Regions from separate parts of the Pseudomonas sp. LBUM1647 genome, predicted to be linked through region 1. Evidence: predicted binding sites of a transcription regulator. Region 1 holds the regulator's gene; each other region holds the start of a gene.
The links. Region 1 encodes sigma-54, which starts transcription at its own class of promoters, with help from an activator protein. Its sites were predicted from a motif close to ANTGGCATNNANNTTGCTNT; they were not measured.
Positions count from the first base shown of each region.

Region 2: the regulator sigma-54 is predicted to act here: its motif matches at 3,812-3,831, upstream of glnK (P-II family nitrogen regulator).
Region 3: the regulator sigma-54 is predicted to act here: its motif matches at 3,305-3,324, upstream of ACA059_RS22635 (circularly permuted type 2 ATP-grasp protein).

Region 1 covers NZ_CP166809.1:1,032,839-1,042,624, forward strand. The annotation lists gene rapZ (RNase adapter RapZ) at 1-824, opposite strand, end outside; gene ptsN (PTS IIA-like nitrogen regulatory protein PtsN) at 827-1,291, opposite strand; gene hpf (ribosome hibernation-promoting factor, HPF/YfiA family) at 1,304-1,612, opposite strand; gene ACA059_RS04555 (RNA polymerase factor sigma-54) at 1,687-3,180, opposite strand; gene lptB (LPS export ABC transporter ATP-binding protein) at 3,365-4,090, opposite strand; gene lptA (lipopolysaccharide transport periplasmic protein LptA) at 4,090-4,638, opposite strand; gene lptC (LPS export ABC transporter periplasmic protein LptC) at 4,625-5,197, opposite strand; gene ACA059_RS04575 (KdsC family phosphatase) at 5,205-5,729, opposite strand; gene ACA059_RS04580 (KpsF/GutQ family sugar-phosphate isomerase) at 5,729-6,703, opposite strand; gene ACA059_RS04585 (ATP-binding cassette domain-containing protein) at 6,980-7,789, shown strand; gene mlaE (lipid asymmetry maintenance ABC transporter permease subunit MlaE) at 7,789-8,586, shown strand; gene mlaD (outer membrane lipid asymmetry maintenance protein MlaD) at 8,586-9,053, shown strand; gene ACA059_RS04600 (MlaC/ttg2D family ABC transporter substrate-binding protein) at 9,065-9,721, shown strand; gene ACA059_RS04605 (STAS domain-containing protein) at 9,718-9,786, shown strand, end outside.
Region 2 covers NZ_CP166809.1:6,621,298-6,631,083, reverse strand. The annotation lists gene ACA059_RS30725 (aldose 1-epimerase family protein) at 1-611, shown strand, start outside; gene ACA059_RS30720 (YifB family Mg chelatase-like AAA ATPase) at 618-2,111, opposite strand; gene ACA059_RS30715 (BRO-N domain-containing protein) at 2,398-2,919, opposite strand; gene ACA059_RS30710 (accessory factor UbiK family protein) at 3,358-3,618, opposite strand; gene glnK (P-II family nitrogen regulator) at 4,038-4,376, shown strand; gene ACA059_RS30700 (ammonium transporter) at 4,412-5,749, shown strand; gene ACA059_RS30695 (secondary thiamine-phosphate synthase enzyme YjbQ) at 5,965-6,390, shown strand; gene sutA (dormancy-specific transcriptional regulator SutA) at 6,493-6,813, shown strand; gene ACA059_RS30685 (HAD family hydrolase) at 6,966-7,673, opposite strand; gene xerC (tyrosine recombinase XerC) at 7,670-8,569, opposite strand; gene ACA059_RS30675 (DUF484 family protein) at 8,572-9,297, opposite strand; gene dapF (diaminopimelate epimerase) at 9,311-9,786, opposite strand, start outside.
Region 3 covers NZ_CP166809.1:4,932,268-4,942,053, reverse strand. The annotation lists gene ACA059_RS22660 (hypothetical protein) at 14-544, shown strand; gene ACA059_RS22655 (PLDc N-terminal domain-containing protein) at 609-800, shown strand; gene speE (polyamine aminopropyltransferase) at 1,067-1,942, shown strand; gene ACA059_RS22645 (hypothetical protein) at 2,106-2,339, shown strand; gene ACA059_RS22640 (ribonuclease E inhibitor RraB) at 2,553-2,894, shown strand; gene ACA059_RS22635 (circularly permuted type 2 ATP-grasp protein) at 3,356-4,765, shown strand; gene ACA059_RS22630 (alpha-E domain-containing protein) at 4,778-5,728, shown strand; gene ACA059_RS22625 (transglutaminase family protein) at 5,725-6,534, shown strand; gene ACA059_RS22620 (c-type cytochrome) at 6,726-7,553, opposite strand; gene ACA059_RS22615 (acetyl-CoA C-acetyltransferase) at 8,150-9,355, shown strand; gene ACA059_RS22610 (3-hydroxyacyl-CoA dehydrogenase NAD-binding domain-containing protein) at 9,388-9,786, shown strand, end outside.

The DNA of each region.
Region 1 (9,786 bases):
TTCAGGGTTTTTTGCAGGGCGTGGCCCAGACGCTCGGTCAGGTAGACGGAGCGGTGATGGCCGCCGGTGCAGCCAATGGCAATGGTGACATAAGCGCGGTTGCTGGCGGCAAAGCGGGGCAGCCACTTGAACAAGTAGGTGGAGATGTCCTGGAACATCTCTTCGACGTCCGGCTGTGCCGCCAGGTACTCGGCAACTGGTTGGTCGAGCCCGGATTGATCGCGCAACTCTGGCTTCCAGTAAGGGTTCGGAAGGCAGCGCACGTCGAACACCAGATCAGCGTCCACCGGCATGCCACGCTTGAAGCCGAAAGACTCCACCAAGAACGCCGTACCGGGTTCCGGCTGGTTCAGCAGGCGCAGCTTGATGGTATCTCGCAGCTGATACAGGTTCAGGTTGGTGGTGTTTACTTTGAGATCGGCGAGGTCGGCAATCGGTCCGAGCAGGGCGGTCTCATCGTTGATGGCCTCGGCCAGCGAGCGATTGGCATTGCTCAGCGGGTGACGACGGCGGGTTTCCGAGAAACGTTTGAGCAAAGTTTCTTCGTCGGCGTCCAGATAAAGCACATCACACTGGATATGCCGGCTGCGCACTTCTTCCAGTAGTTCGGGAAACCGCGACAAGTGACTCGGCAAGTTACGCGCATCGATGGATACGGCAACCAGCGGTTGTGCCAGCTCGGTGTGAATCAACGCGCGTTCGGCCAGTTCCGGCAACAGACCGGCGGGCAGGTTGTCGATGCAGTAGTAGCCGTTGTCCTCGAGAACATCGAGTGCGGTACTTTTACCTGAGCCGGAGCGGCCACTGACGATGATCAAGCGCATGATTAATGACCGTTTTGCTCGTCCAGGACAACCTGATACAAGGCTTCATTGCTCGGGGCGCTGCGCAGTTTTTCGCGCACTTCCTTGCGGTCGAGCATGCTGGCGATCTGGCGCAGTAACTCCAGGTGCGCATCGGTAGCGGCTTCCGGGACCAGCAGAACGAACAGCAGGTCAACTGGGGCGCCGTCGATGGCGTCGAAATCGATGGGTGCATCAAGGTGCATCAGGGCACTGATGGGCGAGGTGCAGCCCTTCAAGCGGCAGTGTGGAATGGCGATGCCGTTGCCAAAACCGGTTGAGCCGAGTTTTTCACGGGCAATCAGAGCCTCGAAGACATCTTGCATCTCCAGATCCGGCACTTCTTTGTGGATAAGGTTGGCAATTTGTTCGAGGGCTTTCTTTTTACTGCCGCCCGGCACGTTCACGAGGGAACGGCCGGGGGTCAGGATGCTTTCAAGTCGGATCATGGGTTGGGAGTGTTAACGACCGGTCGCGCCCTGGAGGAGGCTTTGGGTCTTTTCCTTATGCTTTTTGAGTTGTTTATCCAGCTTGTCGGTCAGTGCGTCGATCGCCGCGTACATATCGGTATGCTCCGCGTTTGCGACCACTTCATTGCCGGGAATATGCAGCGTGGCTTCGATTTTCTGCTTGAGCTTTTCGACCGTCATCGTGACCTGCACGTTGGTGATCTTGTCGAAATGCCTCTCTAATCGTTCGAGTTTTTCGCCGATGTAGGTGCGAAGAGGTTCGGTCACTTCCAGTTGGTGTCCACTGATGTTGACTTGCATACAGCTTCTCCTTCGTTGCCAGTGCATAAAGCGGCAGGCAGAAATGCCTGCCACTGGAACGCTGTGGCGTGGCTCTACATCAACCGCTTGCGTTCGCTCGAAGGCGCGATCCCGAGGGATTCGCGGTACTTGGCGACGGTGCGGCGAGCCACCTGAATGCCTTGTGCCTCCAGTAAACCAGCGATCTTGCTGTCACTCAACGGCTTTTTCTGATTTTCCGCGGCAACCAGTTTTTTGATGATCGCGCGGATCGCCGTGGACGAGCATTCACCGCCCTCGGAGGTGCTGACGTGGCTGGAGAAAAAGTATTTCAGTTCATATATGCCCCGGGGGGTATGCATGAATTTCTGCGTGGTCACCCGTGAAATCGTCGACTCGTGCATGCCCACCGCTTCGGCGATGTCATGCAGGACCAGCGGTTTCATGGCTTCGTCGCCGTATTCAAGAAAGCCGCGCTGATGCTCGACGATCTGAGTAGCTACTTTCATCAGGGTTTCGTTGCGGCTTTGCAGGCTCTTGATGAACCAGCGGGCCTCTTGCAACTGATTGCGCATGAAGGTGTTGTCGGCGCTGGTGTCGGCGCGGCGCACGAAACCGGCGTATTGAGCGTTGACCCGCAGTCGTGGCACGGATTCCTGGTTCAGCTCCACCAGCCAGCGCTCGTTGTCCTTGCGTACGATCACGTCGGGAACGACGTATTCGGCTTCGCTGGACTCGATTTGCGAGCCTGGGCGCGGGTTGAGGCTCTGCACCAGTTCAATCACTTGGCGCAGTTCGTCTTCCTTGAGCTTCATGCGACGCATCAGCTGGCTGTAATCGCGGCTGCCGAGCAGGTCGATGTAATCGGTGACCAGGCGTTTGGCCTCGACCAGCCAAGGCGTCTTGGCGGGCAACTGGCGCAATTGCAGCAGCAGGCATTCGCCCAGGTTGCGGGCGCCGATGCCAGCGGGTTCGAATTGCTGGATGCGGTGCAGGACGGCTTCGATTTCGTCCAGTTCGATGTCCAGTTCCGGGTCGAAGGCTTCGAGAATCTCCTCGAGGGTTTCATCCAGGTAGCCCTGATTGTTGATACAGTCGATCAGGGTCACGGCGATCAGGCGATCGGTGTCGGACATCGGGGCCAGGTTCAGTTGCCACAGCAGGTGGCTTTGCAGGCTTTCGCCGGCCGATGTCCGGGTGGTGAAGTCCCACTCGTCGTCATCGTTGCTCGGCAGGCTGCTGGCGCTGGTCTGGTAGACGTCTTCCCACGCGGTATCGACGGGCAGTTCGTTGGGGATGCGCTCGTTCCAGTCGCCTTCCTCGAGGTTATCAACCGTCGGGGCGGTTTCCTGGTAGGAGGGCTCCTGAATGTCAGCGTTGGGTTGCTGTTCGGCTTTGTCGGCCAAGGGGTCGGCGTTATCGAAGTCGTCGCCTTCTTCCTGGCGTTCGAGCATCGGATTGGACTCCAGGGCCTCCTGGATTTCCTGTTGCAGGTCCAGGGTCGACAATTGGAGCAGGCGGATGGCCTGTTGCAGCTGCGGTGTCATCGTCAGCTGCTGGCCCATTCTCAAGACTAGCGATGGTTTCATGGCAGGGGCTTAACACCTTATTCGCCGGCGCACATGCGCCATCCACTACAGGGCGCCGGAGCGCCAAACATAAGCAAATTATATGCCCGAAACTGCAGCGTTTGCCTAGAGCGCTGTAACAATAAAAAAATGTTGATTTTTTATCGAGACAAGCGCCCGAGCAACCAGCCAGACACCTCAGTGCTTACAGGCGGAACTCATGGCCCAGATACACTTCCTTGACCAAGTCGTTGGCCAGGATGGTGGCAGAGTCACCTTCGGCGATCAGCTGGCCATCGTTGACGATGTAGGCGGTTTCGCAGATATCCAGGGTTTCACGGACGTTGTGGTCAGTGATCAGCACGCCAATGCCCTTGGCCTTGAGGTGATAGATGATCTGTTTGATGTCGCCCACCGAAATCGGGTCCACGCCGGCGAACGGTTCGTCGAGCAGGATGAATTTCGGGTTGGTAGCCAGTGCTCGAGCGATTTCCACACGGCGGCGTTCACCACCGGACAGGCTCATCCCGAGGTTGTCGCGGATGTGGCTGATGTGGAATTCCTGCAGCAGGCTTTCCAGCTCTTTGCGACGACCGGCCTTGTCGAGTTCCTTGCGGGTCTCGAGGATCGCCATGATGTTGTCGGCTACCGAGAGTTTGCGGAAGATCGATGCTTCTTGCGGAAGATAGCCGATACCGGCCTTCGCACGACCGTGCATAGGCTGGTGGCTGACATCCAGGTCATCAATCAGTACGCGGCCCTGATCGGCCTGTACCAGGCCAACAATCATGTAGAAACAGGTGGTCTTGCCGGCGCCGTTGGGACCCAGCAGGCCGACGATCTGACCGCTGTCGATCGACAGGCTGACGTCACGCACGACCTGGCGGCTCTTGTAGCTCTTGGCCAGATGCTGAGCTTTCAGAGTTGCCATTACTGGGCCTTTTTCGTGTCGTTTTTCGGCTTCGGCTGGATCACCATATCGATACGCGGACGCGCCTCGGTGACCTTGCTGCCCGTAGCGCGCCCGGCGCTCGCAAGCTTTTTCTCGGTGTCGTAGACGATTTTTTCGCCTTGGGTGACGTTGTTGTCCTTGTCGACAACTTTTGCCTTGTCGATCAGCACGACGCGGTTTTGCGAGGCGTGGTACTGAATAGTCACACCCCAGCCCTGAACAGGCTTAGTGTCGCCAGCCGTCTGCATCTGCTCGAAGTAGGCCAGATTGCCCACCGAAGTCACCACGTCGATGTCGCCGGCCGGGGTACGGGTGATGGTCACAGTATTGCCTTTAACAATCATCGAGCCCTGGGTAATGATCACGTCACCTTTATAGGTGGCAATACCATTCTTGTCGTCCAGTTGGGCATCGTCGGCCTGGATGCGGATAGGCTGCTCTTGATCGTTCGGCAGAGCCCAGGCGCTCACGCTTCCCAGTGCTGCGCTCAGACCGAGCAAAATAGGGAGGGTTTTAACGAGCCTCATACTGTCCTCTTACGTTCGATAGCAGGTGTATCCTGCTTTCTTTCAAATACGCTTTCATTCCCTTGCCAGTCGACACACCACCAGCGCCGTCGATTCTAACGGGTTGCTCGGTCTGCGCATATTGCTGCTGCGGGAACACTGTCATGCGGGTGGTGGTAATCAGGGTCTTGCGGTTTTTCTCGTCGAAGCGCGTGATGCGCACCGAGTCAATCAGTTCGACCTGAGTGCCGTCGGGATTCACTTCGCCGTGCTCGCTCTGGACATGCCACGGAAACTCGGTGCCGCGGAACATGTTCAGGTCGGGATTGGTCAGCAGCGTCACTTCGGTAGCTTTCAGGTGTTCAACCTTGTCGGACGTCATTTCGTATTGCAGTTTGCCGTCCGGCAGGTACTGCACGCTGTGGGCGTTGATCGCGTAATAGTCGATCGCGGTTTCATCGATCTTTGCCACCGGCTGATCGAGGAAGCGTTCCGGGCTGATGTTCCAGTAGCCGACCGCGGCGAATATCGCTGCGATGCAACCGAACACCAGGAATTTGCGAATCTTTTTGCTCAGCATAGTTGGCTCACAGGTACGCGGCGTTTGCCGCATCAAGGCGGCCCTGCGCGCGCAGGATCAATTCGCAGAATTCGCGAGCGGCACCCTCGCCACCGCGGGCCTGGGTGATGCCGTGGGCGTGTTCACGGACGAAACTGGCGGCGTTTGCCACCGCCATGCCCAGGCCGACGCGGCGAATCACCGGCAGGTCCGGCAGGTCGTCGCCGAGATAGGCGACTTGTTCATAGCTTAGGTTGAGTTGGGCAAGAAGCTCGTCGAGCACCACCAGTTTGTCTTCGCGCCCCTGGTACACGTGTGGAATACCGAGGTTCTTCGCTCGTCGCTCGACCACCGGGGTCTTGCGGCCGCTGATGATAGCGGTCTGCACGCCGGCTGCCATCAACATCTTGATGCCTTGGCCGTCGAGGGTGTTGAACGTCTTGAATTCGCTGCCGTCTTCGAGGAAGTACAGGCGTCCGTCAGTCAGTACGCCATCGACGTCAAAAACCGCCAGTTTGATGCTCTTGCCGCGTTGCAGCAGGTCGGTGCTCATCACATTACTCCTGCACGCAGCAGATCGGACAGGTTGAAGGCGCCGATCGGACGGTCCTCCTTGTCCACCACTACCAGCGCGTTGATTCGATGGTCTTCCATGATTTTCAGGGCTTCGGCTGCCAGCATATCGGCCCGGGCGGTCTTGCCGTGGACGGTCATGACCTCGTCGATGGTCGTATGGTGAATGTCGATGGTCCGGTCAAGGGTGCGGCGCAAGTCGCCGTCGGTGAAGATCCCGGCCAGTTTGCCATCGGCCTCCACAATCGCGGTCATGCCCAGGCCCTTGCGGGTCATTTCCATCAAGGCGTCCTTGAGTAGCGTGCCACGTTGCACCTGGGGCAGTTCTGCACCGGCGTGCATGACGGTTTCCACTTTCAGCAGCAGGCGTCGGCCAAGCGCGCCGCCGGGGTGGGAAAAGGCGAAATCTTCAGCGGTAAAACCGCGGGCTTCCAGCAGCGCAACGGCCAGGGCGTCGCCCATGACCAGCGCGGCGGTGGTCGACGAGGTCGGTGCCAGGTTGAGCGGACAGGCTTCGTGCTCGACGTGCACGTTGAGGTTGACCTCGGCAGCCTTCGCCAGCGGTGAATCAGGGTTGCCGGTCATGCTGATCAATTGAATGCCCAGGCGCTTGATCAGCGGCAGCAGGGTGACGATTTCATTGGTGGAGCCGGAGTTCGACAGCGCCAGGATGATGTCGTCGCGGGTGATCATGCCCATGTCGCCGTGGCTGGCTTCGGCCGGGTGCACGAAAAAAGCCGTGGTGCCGGTACTGGCCAGGGTGGCGGCGATCTTGTTGCCGATGTGCCCCGATTTGCCCATGCCGACCACGACCACGCGCCCTTTGCTGGCCAGAATCATCTCGCAAGCGCGTACGAAATCTGCGTCGATACGGGGCAACAAGCCTTGTACGGCTTCCAGTTCGAGGCGGATGGTGCGTTGTGCTGATTGAATCAGGTCGCTGGATTGGCTCATGTCAGAAATCGTATAGCCTGATGAAAAGGCGGCGATTATAACGGTAATGATCGAAACCCTCACGCAAGTTCGTCACGCTTTGTCATTCCTTGTTACCGAATCCCCCTGAATGGAAGCTTTTAGCCTGTCATGTTGCTCAACATGGCCCGGCTTGGGCCTTGGGCGCTTGGCCTTAGCAGTGATATAGTTCGCCGCCAGTTCGGCCTGCCCGGGAGGTATGTGCTTTCGCTAGAAAGTCAGGCGTCCGAGTGAGAGGCTGCATCGCAAGGAGTTTAGATGAGTGCCGATAAAGCCTACGCGGTCGAGCTGAAGGGACTGACCTTCAAGCGCGGAACGCGCAGCATTTTCAATAACGTCGATATACGTATCCCGCGCGGCAAGGTCACCGGCATCATGGGGCCTTCCGGGTGTGGCAAGACTACGCTGTTGCGGCTGATGGGCGCACAGTTGCGGCCCACCAAAGGCGAAGTCTGGGTCAATGGACAGAACCTGCCGAAACTGTCGCGCAGTGATCTGTTCGATGCGCGAAAGCACATGGGCGTGCTGTTTCAGAGTGGTGCGCTGTTCACCGATCTCGATGTGTTCGAGAACGTCGCCTTTCCGCTACGCGTTCATACCGAACTGCCGGAAGAAATGATCCGGGACATTGTCCTGCTCAAATTGCAGGCCGTGGGCTTGCGTGGCGCCATCGACCTGATGCCTGACGAGTTGTCCGGAGGCATGAAGCGTCGTGTCGCTCTGGCCCGGGCGATTGCCCTCGATCCGCAAATCCTCATGTATGACGAGCCCTTTGTCGGCCAGGACCCCATCGCCATGGGTGTGCTGGTGCGTCTGATCCGCCTGCTCAACGATGCGCTGGGCATCACCAGTATCGTGGTCTCCCACGACCTGGCCGAGACCGCGAGCATCGCCGATTACATCTATGTCGTCGGCGAAGGCCAGGTGTTGGGGCAGGGCACTCCCGAGGAGCTGATGAACTCGCAGGAGCCACGCATCCGTCAATTCATGACAGGCGAGCCTGACGGTCCGGTCGCCTATCACTTTCCAGCGACGGATTACCGCGCAGATCTTCTGGGGCAGCGTTGATGCGCAAGATTTCACTAATAGAACGGGTTCGCCGGTTCGGCCACTCTGGCATTGACGTGCTGGGGGTGTTCGGCCGTTCGGCGATATTCCTGTTTCATGCCTTGCTTGGCCGTGGCGGCATTGGCGGCGGTTTTGGCTTGCTGATCAAGCAACTGCATTCGGTGGGCGTAATGTCCCTGGTGATCATCGTGGTCTCCGGGGTATTCATTGGCATGGTGCTGGCGCTGCAAGGCTTCAACATTCTATCCAGCTACGGTTCGGAGCAGGCGGTCGGCCAGATGGTTGCGCTGACGCTGTTGCGTGAACTGGGCCCCGTGGTCACGGCATTGCTGTTCGCCGGGCGCGCCGGTTCGGCATTGACTGCCGAAATCGGCAACATGAAGTCCACCGAGCAGTTGTCCAGTCTGGAAATGATTGGTGTCGACCCGCTCAAGTACATCATTGCCCCGCGCCTGTGGGCCGGCTTCATTTCCCTGCCGGTGCTGGCGATGATCTTCAGCGTGGTGGGAATCTGGGGTGGTTCGTGGGTGGCCGTCGACTGGCTGGGTGTCTATGAAGGTTCCTACTGGTCCAACATGCAGAACAGCGTGACCTTTGCAGACGATGTGCTCAACGGCATCATCAAAAGCATCGTTTTCGCCTTTGTCGTGACCTGGATCGCCGTATTCCAAGGCTATGACTGCGAGCCCACTTCCGAGGGAATCAGTCGTGCCACTACCAAGACCGTGGTGTATGCCTCTTTGGCTGTACTCGGCCTGGACTTTATTCTGACCGCCTTGATGTTTGGAGATTTCTGATGCAAAACCGCACCCTGGAAATCGGTGTCGGCCTTTTCTTGCTGGCTGGCATCCTGGCTTTGCTGTTGCTGGCGTTGCGGGTGAGTGGCCTGTCCCCGAGCGCAACCACCGACACTTATAAACTTTATGCGTATTTCGACAATATCGCCGGTTTGACTGTCAGAGCTAAAGTGACCATGGCCGGTGTGACCATCGGCAAGGTCACGGCGATCGATCTGGACCGCGACAGTTTCACCGGTCGAGTGACCATGCAGCTGGAAAAACGCGTAGATAACCTGCCGACTGACTCCACTGCATCTATCCTGACCGCTGGTCTGTTGGGCGAGAAGTACATCGGTCTCAGCGTGGGCGGCGAAGAAGCCTTGCTCAAGGATGGCTCAACCATCCACGACACGCAGTCGTCGCTGGTGCTCGAGGACCTGATCGGTAAATTTCTGCTCAATACCGTTAGTAAAGACGCCAAATGAGGAGCTTTTGAATGATCTCTACCTTGCGACGTGGCCTGTTGGTATTACTCGCGGCCTTGCCGTTGATGGCTAACGCGGTGGCAGCGCCCTCAGCGCACGATATCGTGCAGGACACCACCAGTCGGTTACTTGCCGATCTGTCGGCCAATAAAGAGAAGTACAAGCAAGACCCGCAAGACTTCTATGCGGCGTTGAACACCATCGTCGGACCTGTTGTGGATGCCGAGGGTATTTCCAAGAGCATCATGACGGTCAAATATTCACGCAAAGCCACGCCTGCGCAAATGAAGACCTTTGAAGAAAACTTCAAAAAGGGTCTGTTCCAGTTCTATGGCAACGCTTTGCTCGAGTACAACAATCAGGGGATCGTCGTCGACCCTGCCAAGGATGAGTCGGGAGACCGTACAAGCGTTGCCATGACGGTCAAAGGCACCAACGGCGCGATCTATCCTGTGTCTTACACACTCGAAAAGATCAATGGCGAGTGGAAACTGCGCAACGTGATCATCAACGGCATTAACATCGGCAAGCTGTTCCGTGATCAATTCGCTGATGCGATGCAGCGCAATGGCAACGACCTGGACAAGACCATCAATGGTTGGGCCGGGGAAGTCGCCAAAGCCAAGGAAGCCAGTCAGAAGCAAACAACCGAGACGCAAGCTCAATGAGTGTGTCGGCCATTCGCATGAGCGAATCCGGCGAGCTGACGCTTAGCGGCATGCTGGATTACCGC
Region 2 (9,786 bases), 1.3 Mb from region 1:
CCGGCAGCGTAGCGTTTGCCCTCAACGACACGTTGACCAACAACGGCGACTATCCGAAGGAATATCAGGCGCTGTATCACAGCAACTTCAGCACGCCGTTCCTGGAGCAGGGCGCGCGTTTTGTTGCGCCGGTTAAACAGGTGTCGCCGTTCAATGACAAGGCCAAGGGGGATCTGCCGGACTGGCAGACCTATCGCGCACCGACCAAGGATTACGACGAGACGGTTTACAACGTCGTGCCTTATGCCGATGCCAAGGGTGACACGCTGACCGTGCTGCATAACAAGGCTGGCAGCCTTGGGGTTTCGGTTGGTTTTAATACTCAGCAGCTGCCAGTGTTCTCTCTGTGGAAAAACACCGATACCCAAGGGCAGGGCTATGTCACGGGTCTTGAACCGGGAACGAGCTTTTCCTACAACCGTCGGTATCAGCGGCCACTGAATCTGGTGCCAACGATTGCGGCCAAGGAGCAGAAGCAGTTTCAAATCAGCTACAGCTTGCTGGCGGACAAGGGGGCTGTGGATAACGCGTTGAAGCGAGTGAATGAGATTCAGGGCGGGCGGCAGACTGAGGTGCGGCAAACGCCGTTGGTGGATCTCACCAAGGAATAATCACTGCTAATTTGTGCTCGGCCGGTATTGCAGTGCCTCGGCCAAGTGCTCGCGGGTGATGCCATCGACTTGCTCAAGGTCCGCCAGGGTGCGCGCCACTTTGAGCAGTCGATGGGCTGACCTTAGCGACAAGGTCAGTCGTTCACATGCAGTTTCCAGCCAGGTTTCGTCGACTGTGGATAAGTTGCAGTGGCGACGCAAGCCTGGCAGATCGAGAAAGGCGTTGGCGCAGCCCTGGCGTTTGTGTTGCCGTTCTCGTGCATCGGCGACCAGAACAGCGGCAGTGGCCGTATCGTCTCCAGCCTTCAACGCGGGGTTCAACGCCGTCGCTTCACGGGCGACGGTCAAGTGCAGGTCGATGCGATCCAACAATGGACCCGACAGTTTGTTGCGGTAGCGCTGGACCATGTCCGGCGTACAGGAGCAACGGCCACTCGGTTCGCCAAGATATCCACAGGGACACGGATTCATCGCCGCCACCAATTGAAAGCGCGCCGGGAAGCGCACGCGGTCCTTGGCGCGGGAAATCACGATGCAGCCCGACTCCAATGGCTCTCTCAGAACCTCCAATACCTTGCGATCAAATTCCGGGAGTTCATCGAGAAACAGCACGCCATGGTGGGCGAGGGTGATTTCTCCAGGTTGCGGTTTGGAACCGCCGCCTACCAGCGCGGGACCTGAGGCGGAGTGGTGGGGTTGGCGAAACGGTCGCTGCGGCCAATGGCTTAACGGGACACAACTGGTGACCGATTGAATCGCCGCAACTTCCAGCGCTTCGCTCTCGGCCAGGGGTGGCAAAAGCCCCGGTAAACGGCTCGCCAACAGGGTTTTTCCGGTGCCTGGAGGTCCGCTGAATAGCAGGTTATGAGCGCCCGCCGCGGCAATCAGCAACGCACGCTTGGCCGAGAGTTGGCCCTGCACTTCATTCAAGTCGGGATAGGGTTTGCTGGCGTAGAGCAATCCATTGGAAACATAAGGATCAACCGGCGTGTGGCCATTGAAATGCGCGACCGCTTCGAGCAAATGATCCACCGCGATCACCTTCAACCCCGAAGCCAGGCACGCCTCCTCGGCATTCGCCCGTGGCACCATCAAAGAACGCCCGGCCTTGCGCGCGGCCAGTGCTGCCGGCAATACCCCCCGAACTGCCCGCACGGCGCCTGAGAGCGCCAACTCCCCCAGGCACTCCACATCATCCAGCGTCAACGTAGGCACTTGAACACTGGCCGCCAGAATCCCAAGGGCAATCGCCAGATCGAACCGTCCACCATCCTTTGGTAAGTCGGCTGGCGCGAGATTCAGCGTGATGCGCCGTGCCGGAAACTGCAGGCCCGAGTTGATGATCGCACTGCGTACGCGATCCTTGCTTTCCTTCACTGCCGCCTCCGGCAAACCGACCATCGTCAGTGATGGCAAGCCGTTGGCCAGATGAACTTCTACGGTGACGGCGGGCGCCTCCACGCCTATTTGGGCGCGGCTGTGGACGATGGAGAGGGACATGGTCGTTCCTTGAGCTGACGGGAGCCGCTTCCTGCGGCTTTTTTAAGGGTAGTCGCGGGTTGGTGCTTGAGCTTGGTGATTGAGGCACAAAACTTTCGCAGAATGTTGCTAGCCAGTTACGCCGTAACGCGATCTGTAGCAGCTGGCGAAGCCTGCGTTCGGCTGCGCAGCAGTCGCAAAATCAAAGCATGCGGTACGTCAGGTAAACCGAGCACATCGGCTTCACGACTGCTGCGCAGCCGAACGCAGGCTCCGCCAGCTGCTACAAAGGTTGCATCCGTCTCTGTTAAAGCGATTGCAGAGCTCGTGAAGCTCGCTTCCACCAAGGTTTGTTGACGGCGCTTCGTGGTCGATCGCGGTCCGGCAACATCTGCGGAACGTCTTGCAACCGAATCCACGGCTGATTATTCCAATGCAGCAAGCTCAGTGACATATCCGGCCAGTTCAGCAGGCTCAGAATCGGGCGTTCGGTTGAGGTGGGTTGCTGGGCGTCTCTGAGGGCTGGGACGACGTCGTGGGTTAGCCATTCGCGCAGGGCCCGGTATTCGGGGCAGTAGTGGTAGACCAGCAAGGCGTAGACCCCGGATTCGCTGATTAGCAGGGTGTTTTCGATGGTGCCGTGGATGACGACTCGCGCGGATTGATGTTGATCGGGATCGAGTTTTCGGACGGCGCGTTCGTCGAGGAAAAGACGAAGCAGACGGCCTAAGTCTCGGGCGCTGAACCAAGGCTGGTTTTCGATCAAAAGCGCGTGAAGGTGGAGTTTGTGGCGGATGAAGACGTGAGGGATTAGATAGTTTTCTTCCATGGTGCAGCTCCCGGATGCGAATGAAGGAAACTGCCTCTGATCGTCGCCAAACGAAAAGGGTGGCAGCCATGCGCGGGTTGGCGAACCGGTGCATCCGGAAACCGGCAGACCCGAAGGTCTCCCACGCATAGCCGCCATAATTCGAGATGGGGATAATTCCCTGGTTCGAACGTGGTCGCGATGCGTTTAGATGCTATCCGGGTCGCCAAACCCAGTGCTGAACATTCAGCATTGGGTGAGCTTAGGAACCGGGGCTTTGCGGCGCAATCGGACGGCGGTGGTTTTCTTGTAGGACGTTGCCGGGGTTTTTGAGGGCTTAAAGATCAAAAGATCGCAGCCTTCGGCAGCTCCTACAGGGTTGGTCTGTCCAGCGTGGGAGGGCTGGTGACCGAGGCGACCCCATTCGCGGGCAAGCCCGCTCCCACAGGGATTGTGGTGTTATTCGGAAGGTGGATTGAGCTTCGCTTCAAGCTCCGCCACTTTCGCTTCAAGACTCTCCAAGCGTGCCCGTGTGCGTGCCAGCACAACCATCTGGCTATCAAACTCTTCCCGGCTCACCAGATCCAGCTTGCTGAAGCCGCTCTGCAACAGAGCCTTGAACTGGCTTTCGATTTCGCTTTTCGGCAGTGGGGTGTCGCCGCTGAAGAGGCGGGAGGCGGTGCCGGTCAGGGCGTCGAGGAAGTCTTTGGGCGCGAGCATGGGAAATGTCCTGTCAACAATGGCGGGCAGTGTATCACGCAGTGTCTATAGTCAATCCCGACCGCTGGCCGTGCACGCTTTTCGCGCATGCGGACGGACGGCATCGCACTGTTGTTGTGCGTAACGCGGCAAGAGTTGCGGCGAAGTGGTTGGCATCTGCGGTCAAGGGCTTGAAAACAGAGAGTTTTGTGGAGATGGCAAGCTTTCTGCTTAGTGCCTAGTGACCCATGCACTGATGCAGTCGCTGTGACGAATGCAGTGCGCCAAGCGGAACGGGGGAAGAGTTTCGCGCGGAGTGGTTAGCAGGCGTCGGACGGGCAGGTAAGGCCGACGATGCGTTACAAAGCCAGGCACTGCGCTTAGACTTGAGTCGGGTTTGTTTTCCTGGGGCAAGTCCACCAATTCGGGAGAGAGTTTTCATGAAGCTAGTCACTGCCATCATCAAGCCGTTCAAACTGGACGACGTACGCGAGTCGCTGTCCGAGATCGGCGTGCAGGGCATTACCGTTACTGAAGTCAAAGGCTTCGGTCGGCAGAAGGGTCACACCGAGCTGTATCGCGGCGCGGAATACGTGGTCGATTTCCTGCCAAAGGTGAAGATCGATGTCGCCATTGACGACAAGGATCTTGACCGGGTTATCGAGGCGATAACCAAGGCTGCCAACACCGGCAAGATCGGTGACGGCAAGATCTTCGTGGTCAATCTGGAACAGGCGATTCGCATCCGTACCGGCGAAACCGATACCGACGCAATCTAAGCCGCCACAAACCCAACGCCCCAGGAGAAAACAATATGACTCTGCGTAAATTCGCAGGGCTAGGAGCCCTGTTGTCCCTCGTAATGCCCGGCCTGGCTATGGCGGCAGACGAAGTGGCGGCCCCAGTCCTCAACTCCGGCGACACCGCCTGGATGATGACCTCGACAGCCCTCGTGCTGTTCATGACCATTCCCGGCCTCGCGCTGTTCTACGGTGGCATGGTTCGCTCCAAAAACATTCTTTCCGTGATGATGCAGTGCTTTGCCATTACCGGTTTGATCAGCATCCTGTGGGTCATTTATGGCTACAGCATCGCGTTCGACACTACCGGCATGGAACAGGGCGTCATCAACTTCAACTCGTTCTTCGGTGGCATGGGCAAGGCTTTCCTCGCCGGTGTCACGCCAGCGAGCCTGACCGGCCCTGCGGCGCTGTTCCCTGAAGCGGTGTTCATCACCTTCCAGATGACGTTCGCCATCATTACCCCCGCGCTGATCGTCGGTGCCTTCGCCGAGCGGATGAAGTTCTCCGCCATGCTGATCTTCATGGGCGTCTGGTTCACCCTGGTTTACGCACCAATCGCGCACATGGTCTGGTCCGGTAACGGCGGCCTGTTGTGGGACTGGGGCGTGCTGGACTTCGCCGGCGGCACCGTGGTGCACATCAACGCCGGTGTGGCCGGTCTGATTGCCTGCCTGGTACTGGGCAAGCGCAAAGGTTTCCCGACCACCCCGATGGCGCCGCATAACCTCGGTTACACCCTGATGGGCGCCGCCATGCTGTGGGTCGGCTGGTTCGGCTTCAACGCCGGTTCCGCCGCTGCGGCCAACGGCACGGCCGGTATGGCGATGCTGGTGACCCAGATCGCAACTGCCGCCGCTGCACTGGGCTGGATGTTCGCCGAGTGGATCACTCACGGCAAACCAAGTGCTCTGGGTATCGCTTCGGGTGTTGTGGCCGGTCTGGTTGCAATTACGCCAGCCGCTGGCACCGTGGGCCCGATGGGCGCTCTGGTCATCGGTCTGGCAGCCGGCGTGGTGTGCTTCTTCTGCGCCACCACCCTGAAACGCAAACTCGGCTATGACGACTCCCTGGACGCCTTCGGTGTGCACGGTATCGGCGGTATCCTCGGCGCGATCCTGACCGGTGTCTTCGCTGCACCGTCGCTGGGTGGCTTCGGCACCGTCACCGACATCGCCGCACAAGTCTGGATTCAGTGCAAAGGCGTGGGTTTCACGGTGATCTACACCGCGATCGTCACTTTCATCATCCTCAAGGTCCTGGACGCCGTCATGGGTCTGCGTATCACTGAGGAAGAAGAGGCTGTCGGCATCGATCTGGCACTCCACAACGAACGCGGCTACAACTTGTAAGTACGCGCACAAAAAAACTTGCCCGGCTTGCCGGGCATTTTTTTGTCTGGAGTTTGTCAGTGAAGGAACTGCTGAAAGGTTTTTTCGTACACGTTTAGTGGCGTTTACGACGGGCGTTTTTCTGCGGCCAATGGCTTACATGATTGAAGGAATATTAGGGCCTTTGTTTTTTCCCAGAGCGCGCTAGAATGCGCCCCGAACGTGCGGAGAACTGTATGTGGCAACAGACTCTGATTACCCTGCGGGCGAGGCCCCGGGGCTTTCATCTGGTAACGGACGAGTTACTCGCCGGCCTGCCTGAACTCAAGGCATGTCGGGTCGGTCTGTTGCATTTGTGGCTGCAGCATACCTCGGCGTCGTTGACCATCAACGAGAACGCCGATCCGGCGGTACGTCGCGACTTCGAACGATTTTTCAATCGTCTGATCCCACAAGGTACAGACGGCTATGAGCATAACGACGAAGGCCTGGACGACCTCCCGGCGCACTTCAAGGCCAGTGTGCTTGGCTGTCAGCTCTGTTTGCCGATTTCGGCAGGCCGACTGGCGCTGGGAACCTGGCAAGGCGTTTATCTGGGCGAGCACCGTGATTTTGGCGGTGCCCGTAAAGTCCTCGCCACCGTGCACGGTGAAGAGGCATAAACCGCTGGTTGTCAGCGGTTGTAGAATTTTTTCCAGCGGCCTTCGACAGACGGCGAAGCTGGGCTATAACTAATCTGCTTTTCGCAAGTCATGAGGTAGAACATGAGCGACGATGATCTGGAAAACGACGACCTCGAAGTAGGCGACGACGAAACCGAAGAAGGTCTGGAAACAGCAGCGGAAGACGTTGCTGACGACGATGGCGGTGAAGCGCCCGTTCCGACCGCCAAAGGCAAAGCCAAGGCAGCGGTATCGGTCGATGAGCTGCCGAGCGTCGAAGCGAAAAACAAGGAGCGTGATGCTCTGGCGCGGGCCATGGAAGAGTTCCTGGCCAAGGGCGGCAAGGTGCAGGAAGTGGAGGCCAATGTGGTCGCCGATCCGCCCAAGAAGCCTGACAACAAGTACGGCAGCCGGCCTATCTGAGCCTGCTACTTGCTTGCTGAAAAAGCCCGCCGTCGCTGCGGGCTTTTTCATGGGTGAAACAAAATCAAAAGATCGCAGCCTTCGGCAGCTCCTACACTATTGGGTGTACACCTGTAGGAGCTGCCGAAGGCTGCGATCTTTTCAGAAAAACCTCAAATCTTTTCCAAGTTCCAGAGGGCCAACAACGCCGGCAACTCGCTCAGGCTGCGAATCTCGGCATCCGGTGCCTTCTCGGCTTCCCAAACCTTGCCCGCCGGGTTAAACCAGATCGCCCTCAATCCCGCCTGCTGGGCGCCGGCAATGTCGTCACCCGGATGATCGCCGATATGCACGGCCGTTTCAGCCGTCGCACCACCCCGTTGCAACGCCTCGTGAAACAGTCGCGCATCCGGTTTGCCGATGCCGATGTCTTCGGCGCACAACGCAAACTTGAAGTAATCCGCCAGCCCTAACCGACGCACATCGGCGTTGCCATTGGTGACCACGCCGAGGGCGTAGTGATTGGCCAGCGTCTCCAGGGTCGGTTGCACTTCCGGGAAGATTTCCAGCTGATGCCGCGCATGCAGAAACACTTCAAAACTCTTGTCGGCCAGATCCGAAGCTTGGCCATGGTCGTAACCGGCCTCTTCCAGCGCGTGGAACAAGACTCGGCGGCGCAGGGCGCTGATGCGGTGCTTGAGGCTTGGTTCGCTGCTGAGGATCCGTTCGCGAATCGCCCACAAATGCTCCACCGGCACGGCGCCCAGATTTGGTGCATGTTCGGTCAGCCATTCACGCAATACGGCTTCGGCGCTGACGATCACCGGGGCGGTATCCCACAGGGTGTCGTCGAGGTCGAAGGTGATCAATTGGATTCTCATGACTCATCGCCTTTGATGCGTTTGGCCCGTGGATGGGCGCTGTCGTAAACCGTGGCCAGGTGCTGGAAGTCCAGGTGGGTGTAGATCTGGGTGGTCTTGATGTCCGAGTGGCCGAGCAGCTCTTGCACCGCCCGCAGGTCCTGGGACGACTCCAGCAAATGGCTGGCGAAGGAGTGTCGCAGCATGTGCGGATGCAGGTTCTGTCCCAGTTCGCGCTCGCCAGCGGCTTTAACCCGCACTTGAATCGCCCGTGGGCCGAGGCGCCGGCCTTGCTGGCTGACAAACACCGCGTCGTCCGCAGGGTTGGTCATGGCCCGCAGCGGCAGCCACAGCTCCAGCGCTTCGCGAGCTTTTTTGCCGACCGGCAGCAGTCGGGTCTTGCTGCCCTTGCCGAGCACTTGAACCATGCCGTCGGCCAGGTCCAGCTGATCCAGATTGAGCCCGGTCAGCTCCGACAGCCGTAAACCTGAGGAATAGAACAGCTCCAGGATCGCTTGATCCCGACGTGCCAGAAAATCATCCTCCACCGCGCCCTCAAGCAGTTGCAGCGCGCGGTCGGTGTCGAGGGTTTTTGGTAGCCGACGTTCGCCCTTCGGCGGCGCCAGGCCGTTGGCCGGGTCGTGGTCGCAGAGGCCTTCGCGGTTCAGATAATGATAGAGCCCGCGCACCGCCGACAGCAGCCGGGCCAGGCTGCGGGACGATTGGCCCTGTGAATGCAGGCGAGCGATCAGGCTGCGCAGGCGCTGGATGTCCAGGGCCGCCCAACTGCTGATGTTCTGTTTGACGCACCAGCCCAGCACTTTGTCGAGATCGCGGCGGTAGGCGTACAGCGTGTGAGGCGACACCTGCCGCTCACTGCGCAGGTGTTCGCAGTAAGCGTCCAGTTGCCGTTCCACGATCAGCGTACCGAGCGCAGGGAGGTGTTGACCCGTGGCAGCACGCGGCCCATGACTTCGGCGATGTAGCTGAGGAACAGCGTACCCACCGAACTCTTGTAATGCTGCGGGTCGCGGCTGGCGATGGCCAGGACGCCGTGGATGCCCTGGTAGCTGATAGCGACAACGGCGGTGGAGCCGATCTGTTTGCGCTGTTCTTCGCCAAACAGGAAGTCCAGTTCATGCTCACGCAAGCTGCCACTGACGCTTTTGTCTTCCGAGAGCAAGCCGCCGATGGCCGTTTGCGCGTCGGCATGAGTGACCCAGCGGCCGACCGGCATCGGGTTGTCACCCAGCAGAATCAGGCTGACGAAGGGCACCTGGAAGTCCTGGCGCAGACTGTCTTCGACACTGATCACCACGTCTTCCAGGCTGGTGGCGTCCATCAGCGCGAGAATCAGGCGGCGGGTCTTGTCGAAAAGGCGGTCGTTGTCGCGGGCCACGTCCATCAAGTGCGAGAGGCGATGACGCAACTCGATATTGCGGTCGCGCAGGATGCTCATCTGGCGTTCGACCAGCGAAATGGTGTCGCCGCGCTGGTGCGGAATGCGCAAGGTTGCGAGCAGTTCTTCATGCTCGACGAAGAAATCCGGATGAGCCTCCAGGTACGCGGCAATCGCCGCCGCCTCAAGGCTTTCGGAAGGGGATTCGTCGGGCTGTAGGGCGGGAACCTGGGGCTTATCTTTCATGGATTCGACTCTCTCAAAGACGCACTTGTCCTTCATAAACGCGCACTGCCGGGCCGGTCATCATGACCGGTTGACCAGGGCCTGCCCATTCAATGGACAAACGCCCGCCGGGCAGGTCGATCAATAGCGGCGAATCCATCCACCCCTGGCTGATCGCGGCCACTGCGGCAGCGCAAGCGCCGGTTCCGCAAGCCTGGGTTTCCCCGGTCCCGCGTTCCCAGACGCGCAGCTGCGCGCGGCTCCGGTCGATGACCTGGAGAAAACCGACATTGACCCGCGCCGGGAAGCGCGGATGGTTTTCGATTTTCGGCCCCAGCTCATGCACCGGTGCATTGTTGATGTCGCTGACCCGCAGCACGGCATGGGGGTTGCCCATGGACACGGCGGCCAGGTCGACCAGAGTGCCGTCGACGTCAACCTGATAGCTCGTGGCCTGCTCCGGCGCTTCAAATGGAATCTCGGCCGGCACCAGGCGCGGTGCGCCCATGT
Region 3 (9,786 bases), 2.9 Mb from region 1:
AGGATTCCGCCCCATGAAAGCCGCACTCGTCGAACTCATCAGCAAAATCAGCTCCGGGTGCATGAGCGATGACGAAATCCTGAAAGTCGCTGACGAAGCGGCCCAGGCCTACGCCGATCCCGAGGCCTTTCTGACGGCCAATCCGGATATCAACTACGACGACACGTTCCCGATTCCGCTGGGCGAGTGGGTCGTCATCGGCAGTTTGCCGGAGACCGTGCTGTTCCAGGCCGACACCTATGTGGACCTGTTCGCCCAGATCGTTTCCTCGTTCGGCCCCGGCGTTGATTTCAATATCAAACCCAAGCAACTGGCCAAGACTGAAGCCCTGACCGCACTCAATCGCATTCAGGTGCAGATGAGCAGCATGAACAAGGAAAACGGCGGTTACACGCTGATGAATTTCAGTCAGTTGCTCGACGACGAACTGCAAGTGGTGCTGGTCTACGGCAACGACGTGCCGCGCGTGCTCGAGTTGTGCGCCAAAGTCGGCATCGCTGCCGCACCCTCGCTGGAAGCCCTCAAAATTGCCGTCCACGTTTAAAAAACGGAACCCTCGCAAGGCCCGGCTATCCTAAGAGTGCAAACCACTCTTAGGGAGCGACACCATGGGTTCCACGTTCAACGGTCTGATTGGCCTGATTATTCTTGCCCTGGATATCTGGGCAATCATCAACGTGCTCAAAAGTGGTGCCGACACAGGGATGAAAATCATCTGGGTGCTGCTGATCCTGCTGCTGCCGGTGCTGGGCCTGATCATCTGGGCCATCGCCGGGCCACGAGGCAACGTCCGAATCTGAATACGCACCCAAAGCCGACACCTTTCCCCTGTGGGAGCGAGCCTGCTCGCGATGCAGACGCCTCGGTTTCCCTGTAAACCGCGTTATCGTTTATCGCGAGCAGGCTCGCTCCCACACTGTTCTATGCCTACCCGACAGACGAAGGTTCGACCTGTCATGTTCCGCAACTTAGAATTCGCACCTTTCCCGGGGCAATCGAGCTGATCGATTGGCCATCATGGGCGGGCAACCGTCCGTTGCCACCCGCATTCATCGGAGCACTTCCCATGAGCAACACCCCGACCAGCGAGTATCTGGAAACCCTCTACGAAGGCTACGGCCAGCGTTTTCGCATGGAAAAACTGCTGCACGAAGTGCGCACCGAACACCAGCACCTGGTGATTTTCGAAAACTCGCGCATGGGCCGCGTCATGGCGCTGGACGGCGTGATCCAGACCACCGAAGCCGACGAATTCATCTACCACGAGATGTTGACCCACGTGCCGATCCTGGCGCATGGCACCGCCAAGCGCGTGCTGATCATCGGTGGCGGCGACGGCGGCATGCTGCGTGAAGTGGCCAAGCACCGCAGCATCGAGCACATCACCATGGTCGAGATCGACGGCACCGTGGTCGACATGTGCAAAGAATTCCTGCCGAACCACTCCAAGGGTGCGTTCGCTGATCCACGCCTGAACCTGGTGATCGACGACGGCATGCGTTTCGTCGCCACCACCACCGAAAAATTCGACGTGATCATTTCCGATTCCACCGACCCGATCGGCCCGGGCGAAGTGCTGTTCTCGGAAAACTTCTACCAGGCCTGCCGTCGCTGCCTGAACGAAGGCGGCATCCTGGTGACCCAGAACGGCACGCCGTTCATGCAAATCGAAGAAGTCAAAACCACCGCCGGGCGCCTGCGCAGCCTGTTCCCGGACTGGCACTTCTATCAGGCGGCCGTGCCAACCTACATCGGCGGCGCCATGACCTTCGCCTGGGGCGCGACCAATACCGCCTATCGCAAATTGTCCCGCGAAACCCTGCAGCAACGCTTCGCCGGCAGCGGCATCATCACCCGCTACTACAATCCGGAAATCCACATCGGCGCGTTCGCCTTGCCTCAATACGTCCTGCAGGCTGTGAACAAGCCTAGCAACGACTGATATCGAGCAAGCCAGAAAGGGTCCTCTCAGGTTGTGTGAAAACACACCGGAGACGGCCCTTTTTTCATGCTTCACTTATAGAAGGTCCGGTTGAACGATTGGCCGGGGAAGAATGTCGAGATACATGTAAGCCCATCCATGGGTTTTATCGAGGAGGCACCTGATGCAAAAGTGGAAAGTCACTTTCGTTGATGATCACGGTGAACAAGTTGACGAGGTGTTCGAGAGCGATGAATGCCCGAACAACGAACAAGCCGCGAAGCTCATTCGCGCCCGGTGTCTGCCTGTGGCTGCCGAACTGGACCTCAACGATCTGGAAGGGCGCACCGATGATCCGACTGTCAAAAGTCTGAAGACCCAGTACAGCATTGAAATCCTCAGTATCACGCCAATCTGAACATCTCCTGTCACATTCCTAACCAGGCCTTGGCAGCGGCTCTATCTTGAGGCTACTCTGCAATCGAGATCAGCGAACGGATCGCTAAGGTCTGGTCTTGTCAGCTACATGCTTGCTTCCCACCGGCAACGTTGTTGCCGCATCGCTCGCCCCATTCGGTTGCGAGTGCCGGGAATACGGAAAGTCTATCCATCAGTCTGAGGGGGACGTTTCATGAGCACAGCCTATCAAGAAGACATCAGCACCAGCGTCTTGCGCCGCATGAAAGAAGGCGGCTTCGACTTTTCACGATTCCATCCCATCGAGTTCTACGCCATTTTTCCGGACGAGGAGCGGGCACGCAGGGCGGCAGGGCATTACTGTGGTGAATCCTTGAATGCACAAATCAGCGTGCGCGACGACGGCGCGTGGTACCTGGAACTGAGCAAAGTGATGTACGCCACCTATGACGGTATCGGCGATTTTGAGCAGGATTTCGAGGCGGTGGTCGAGCCTTTGGGCGGCATCATCGAAGGATGGGGCGTCAAGCAGGAGGTACGAGGGCGACTCGCATAACTTATGAACAATGACAACACTCAGCAACGGCTGACCTCAGGGTTGGCCGTTTTCGTTTTCAAGGTTTGAAAAGTCAAAAGATCGCAGCCTCGTTTTCTCCTGTAGGAGCTGTCGAGTGAAACGAGGCTGCGATCTCTTGATCATGTTTTTGATTCATAACGTTTCAAAAAAGCAAAAAAAAGCGGCCTAAACAGGCGGCTAAAGGGAAGTTCGTCAAGATTTTCAGCGAATGCGCGGATTATCCGCATCGACTCCCGGGCAGTGAAATCAACTCTGGCTATGCTGGTGATAGGCGACAACATTGCTTCGCAATGAAGCGGGGGCGATCAAGTGGGGGCATTTACCGCACAGGATTGGTGCGGTGCGTGCAGTGCGATTATCCAACTGATTGATATCAAAGCGTTTATGCCGATGGCACGGGCTTTGCGAAGCCCAGATGTCCGGGTGACAAGGAGTACGGCATGATCCGCACCTATTTTGATGAGATGTACGATGCCGGCGGCCAGGTCCGCCCGCATTATCGGGAGTTTGCCCGTTGGCTGGCCGAAACGCCTGACGAGCTTTTGGCACAACGGCGACGCGAGGCCGATCTGTTATTTCATCGCGCCGGGATTACATTCACGCTCTATGGTGATGAGCAAGGGACAGAGCGCCTGATTCCCTTCGACACCATCCCCCGCAGCATCCCCGCCAGTGAATGGCGAGTCGTCGAGCGCGGCTGCATTCAGCGGGTCAAGGCGTTGAACATGTTCCTCGCCGACCTCTATCACGAGCAGCGCATCATCAAGGCCGGCATCATTCCGGCCGAGCAGGTGCTGGCCAACGAGCAATACCAGTTGGCGATGCAAGGGCTGGATTTGCACCGCGATATCTATTCCCACATCTCTGGTGTCGATCTGGTGCGCGATGGCGACGGCACGTACTACGTGCTTGAAGACAATCTTCGCACGCCGAGCGGCGTCAGCTACATGCTGGAAGACCGCAAGATGATGATGCGGTTGTTCCCAGAGTTGTTTGCGGCCCAGCGCATTGCCCCCATCGATCACTATCCGAACCTGTTGCTCGACACCCTGAAAAGCTCCAGCCCGATTGATAACCCGAGCGTGGTGGTACTGACGCCGGGTCGTTTCAACAGCGCGTTCTTTGAACATGCGTTTCTGGCGCGGGAAATGGGCGTTGAGCTGGTGGAAGGCGCGGACCTGTTCGTGCGCGATGACAAGGTGTTCATGCGCACCACGGACGGGCCGAAAGCCGTCGATGTGATCTACCGTCGCCTCGACGATGCGTTCCTCGATCCGCTGGCGTTCAACCCTGACTCGATGCTTGGCGTTCCAGGACTGCTGTCGTCCTACCGCTCCGGCAATGTCGTGCTGGCAAACGCCATCGGCACCGGGGTCGCGGACGACAAGTCGGTGTATCCATTCGTCACGGACATGATCCGTTTCTACCTTGATGAAGAGCCGATTCTGAAGAATGTGCCGACGTGGCAGTGTCGTAATCCCTCTGAACTGTCCCACGTACTGGCCAATCTTCCAGAGCTGGTGGTCAAGGAAACCCAGGGCTCCGGCGGTTACGGAATGCTGGTCGGGCCGGCGGCGACGGCGGCGGAAATCGAATCTTTCCGCGCGCGGATCAAAGCCAAGCCCCATGCGTACATCGCGCAACCGACGTTGTCCCTGTCGACCTGTCCGACCTTTGTCGAAAACGGCATCGCTCCACGCCACATCGACCTGCGTCCGTTTGTATTGTCTGGCCGCGAAACCCGGGTTGTGCCCGGCGGTTTGACCCGTGTTGCCCTGCGCGAAGGCTCCCTGGTGGTGAATTCATCCCAGGGCGGTGGAACCAAGGACACCTGGGTGGTCGAGGATTGAAGGAAGCCTGCCATGTTAAGTAGAACTGCCTCGGATTTGTATTGGATGTCGCGTTACCTGGAGCGGGCGGAAAACCTCGCACGGATGCTCGACATCAGTTATTCGCTGTCGCTGATGCCACAGGATGGCCGTGGTGACGGCCTGCATGAACTCGCCATGCCTTTGCTGATCACCGGCACCCTGGACGATTACCTGGAACGCCACGGCGATTTGCACGCCGAACGGCTGCTGCATTTCTTCGCTCTGGACGCAGCTAATCCGGCGAGTATCTACAGTTGCCTCGGTTCGGCGCGGGCCAGTGCCCATGCGGTGCGTGGGCGAATCACCGCCGACATGTGGGAAAACATCAATGCCACCTGGCTGGAAATTCGCGGGATTGCCGATCAGGGCTTGAGCCGCTACGGCATGAGTCGATTCTGCGAGTGGATCAAGGAACGCTCCCACCTGTTCCGCGGCGCGTCCTACGGCACGATCATGCGTAACGATGCGTTCCGCTTCATTCGTTTGGGCACCTTTATCGAAAGGGCGGACAACACGCTGCGCCTGCTCGACGCCCGCTACGAAATGGCCGGCGATCAGGCCGAGGCGGTCAGCGACGGCACGGCGCACGCCTATTACCAGTGGAGTGCTTTGCTGCGGGCGTTGTCCTCGTTCGAGGCCTACACCGAGATCTACCGCGATGCGCCCGGCGCCCGGCATGTGGCTGAGTTGCTACTACTGCGTGCTGACGTGCCGCGTTCATTGCGCGCCTGCACTGAAGAAATCGACCAGATCCTCGCCCAGTTGCCGGGGGCCAACGGCCGTCCCGCGCAACGTTTGGCCGCGGAAATGGACGCACGCCTGCGCTACACCGGCATCACCGAAATTCTCGACGAAGGCCTGCACGCCTGGCTGACCGAGTTCATCCCGCTGGTGCGCCAGTTGGGTAACGCCATACACAGTTCCTACCTGGAGGCTGCATGAGACTTTCCATTAGCCACGAGACCACCTATCACTACGAAGATCAGGTGCGGGCGAGCATCCAGTACTTGCGACTGACCCCCCACGACAGCGAGCGCCAGCACGTGCTCAGCTGGCAACTCGACTTGCCGCGCCCGGTGCGCGCGCAACTCGATCCGTTCGGCAACATCCTGCACGTGCTGACCCTGGATGAGCCTCATGAGGCGATCATCATCGGCGCTCGTGGCCAGGTGGACATCGACGAATTGCGTGAGGCGGAGCATGAAAGCCAGTCGGCGCTGCCGTTCCTGCGTTTCACGCGCCTGACCGAAGCCGACGAAGCCCTGCGTGCGTTCGCCGAGAAAGAATGCAAGCAACGTCGGGATCGCACGGCGCTGATCGATTTGATGCATGGCTTGAACCAGCACATGACGTACACGCCGGGCTCCACCGAAGTGGACACCAGCGCCGCGCAGGCCTTCGCCGGGCGTTCGGGCGTCTGTCAGGACCACACCCATGCGTTTCTCGCCTGCGCTCGCAGCCTGGGCATTCCGTCGCGTTATGTGTCGGGCTATTTGTACAGCGAGAACAGCGAACACCTGGCCAGTCACGCCTGGGCGGAAGCCTGGCTCGACGACGCCTGGTACAGCTTTGACGTGACCAATGAATTGGCGCGGCCGGAGCGTCATCTGAAACTGGCGGTGGGCCTGGATTACCTGGATGCCTGCCCGGTGCGTGGCATGCGGCGTGGCGGTGGTTGCGAGCAGATGCATGCGAAGGTGTTTGTGTCACCGACGCCGATGCCGGTGATCTCCGTCCAGCAACAGTAATCGCGATTCACTGCGGCGGGGCGACTTCTATGGTGAGGGGCTGACCTGTGGCGAGGGGATTTATCCCCGTTGGGCCGCGCAGCGGCCCTAAAAAATCAGGCAGTACAGTGTGTCAGTGGAATTATCACAGGCAGGTTTCAGGGCCGCTGCGCGGCCCAACGGGGATAAATCCCCTCGCCACAGGTGTGTGTTTATTTGGTCAACGCCACTTTGCGTCCAGCCATGTGCTTCAAATACCCCACCAACCTCTCCAGATCCCCGTCCGGCAACACCGTCGCCGAGAACCCGGGCATCTTCGCCTGTGGCCACTGGCGCAAGCTCTGCGGATCACGAATGTAGCGCTTGAGGAAATCTGCGCCGAAGTACTCGGTCGGGTTAAACGGAATATTCAGGTCAGGCCCAAACTGCGCATCCCCGGCGCCGTTCAATCGATGGCACGCCAGGCAATTCTTCTGAAACAGCGCAAAGCCCTTATTCACCGGATCGTCAGCCTTCAAGGCCGGATCGGGCAGCAGGGCAGGGAAGCGCTCGGCCACCGGTGCCAAGCGCTTGATGCTCGCCACTTGAAAGGGCCATTGCTCGGGGCTGATGTCGCCCGCCTGCGGATCGGTCCAGACCAGATAGAACGGCCCGGCGCCGGGTTTGCCTTCCGACAGCGGTGGCCACGGCTTGGCGGGTTCTTCAATCGCCAACCATGCGCGCGCACCCTGGGTATTGAGCAACGGCGCGGCTGACAGTTCTGCGGCAAAACCATCCAGGGCTACCGCCTGTAAATGGTCTTCAGGCTTGATGCCCGTCAACAGTGCAGCCACGGGAACAGCGCGATAGCTCATGTCCCGTTTGTAGGAAACATCGTTGCTAATGGTGATGGTCTGAACCTGAGGATGCTTGAGCAACTCCTCGGTTTGCCAGGTGCGACTGCTCGCGCCCAGCTCAAGGTTCAGCTGTGCGGCAGACAGAGGCGTGCTGAGCAGCAAGGCCCCGAACAGAATGAGCGTTTTCAAATGATCGCCGTCCATGTCGTGGAAGTGCCGCAAAGATTGGCACACCCACGCTGGCCCGGGTAGCGAGCCAGTGACATTTTTAGAGGGCGATATAAAACCTGGCGCCGTATTTTTTATTGACCGACTAGCCGATCACCTTGGTCAGGTTCGGCAAAATCAACAACAGCGTAGTGGCGAAAAGAATGAGCCCGGCTTGACGTACTTTCGATTGTTTGAACATGGCTTGACCGCCTTTATTGTTATTTCCTGATGCCTGCCTGCATTTCTCCATGACGGCAGAGCGTTGCACTTCCTGTTTGACGAGCGCCTCGGCAAAACCCGACGACAACTTCGTACAAGTTCACCTTAGAGCCCGCGTCACGCTTGGTTTAGATCCATTTCGTATGGACGTCACATAAATTGCTCTTAAAAAGGCATGAGGCCTATTGCCAGCTTCTTGGGCGTCCGTTTGCTAGACAGCTTGGTGTCCTGAATCGGTTAATTGGGTCGTTGCCTACCGTCCGTCTGAGCGTGACCGTCAACCTCAGTGAGCGCTGCGGTCATTGAATCCAGGGCCGCTCGGCCTAAGAGTGGGACTCTGTATTTACACCCCGCTCAGGTTCGAGGACGTCATGACCCAAGCTTTGATTTTCGACGCGTTACGCACGCCCCGCGGCAAAGGCAAGGCCAATGGCGCCTTGCACAGCGTCAAACCGGTGAACCTGGTTGCCGGGCTGCTCACGGCGCTGCAACAGCGCACGTCCCTCGATACCAGTCAGGTCGACGATGTGGTACTTGGCTGCGTGACGCCCATCGGCGACCAGGGTTCCGACATCGCCAAAACCGCGACCCAGGTGGCGGATTGGGACGTCAGCGTGGCGGGTTTGCAGATCAACCGCTTCTGCGCCTCGGGGTTGGAGGCGGTGAACCTCGGCGCGATGAAAGTGCGTTCCGGCTTCGAAGACCTGGTGGTGGTCGGTGGCGTCGAGTCCATGTCCCGCGTGCCGATGGGCAGCGATGGCGGCGCCTGGGCACAGGACCCGGAAACCAGTTTTCACAGCCATTTCGCCCCTCAAGGCGTGGGCGCTGATCTGATCGCCACGTTGGAAGGCTTCAGCCGTCAAGACGTCGATGCCTATGCGCTGCACTCCCAGCAAAAGGCTGCTCGGGCAAGGGCCGACGGTTCGTTCAACAAATCGCTGGTGCCGGTGCAGGACCAGAACGGCATTATCCTGCTCGATCACGATGAATTCATCCGCGCCGGATCGACCATGGAAGGTTTGGGCAAGCTCAAGCCGAGTTTCGAGATGATCGGGCAAATGGGCTTCGATGCCACCGCGCTTCGGGTCTTCAGCCATGTTGAGCGGATCAACCACGTGCACACGGCGGGTAACAGTTCCGGGATCGTCGATGGCGCGGCGCTGATGCTGATCGGCTCCGAAGCCAAGGGCCGGGCGTTGGGTTTGCAACCGCGGGCGCGGATTGTCGCCACGGCGGTCACCAGCACCGATCCGACCATCATGCTTACCGGTCCCGCGCCGGCCACCCGCAAGGCATTGGCCAAAGCCGGGCTGCGGGTCGAAGACATCGACCTCTTCGAAGTCAACGAAGCCTTTGCCTCGGTGGTGCTGAAATTCATCAAGGACATGGCGATCGACCCGGACAAGGTCAACGTCAACGGCGGCTCCATCGCCATGGGCCACCCGCTGGGTGCCACTGGCTGCGCGATCCTCGGCACGTTGCTCGATGAACTGGAAACCCGACGCCTGCGCTATGGCCTCGCGACGCTGTGTGTCGGCGGCGGCATGGGCATCGCCACCATCATCGAACGCCTCTGAGCCCCGACCGACTTCAAGGAAGCACTTTCATCATGACCGAAGCCATCCGTTACGAAAAAGGCCAGGATCAGATCGTCGTCCTGACCATCGACATGCCGGGCCAGAGCGCCAACACCATGAACGCTGTCTACCGCGAAGCCATGGCCGCGTGCGTTGCCAGACTCGTTGCCGACAAAGACACCCTCGCCGGCGTGATCATCACCTCGGCCAAGAAAACCTTCTTCGCCGGCGGTGACCTCAATGAACTGATCAAGGTCGGCAAGCCTGAAGCCAAAGCCTTCTATGACATGGTGCTGACGCTCAAAGGGCAGCTGCGAACCCTGGAAACCCTCGGCAAACCGGTGGTCGCCGCGATCAACGGCGCCGCGTTGGGCGGCGGTTGGGAAATCTGCCTGGCGTGCCATCACCGGGTGGCGCTGGACGATTCTTCG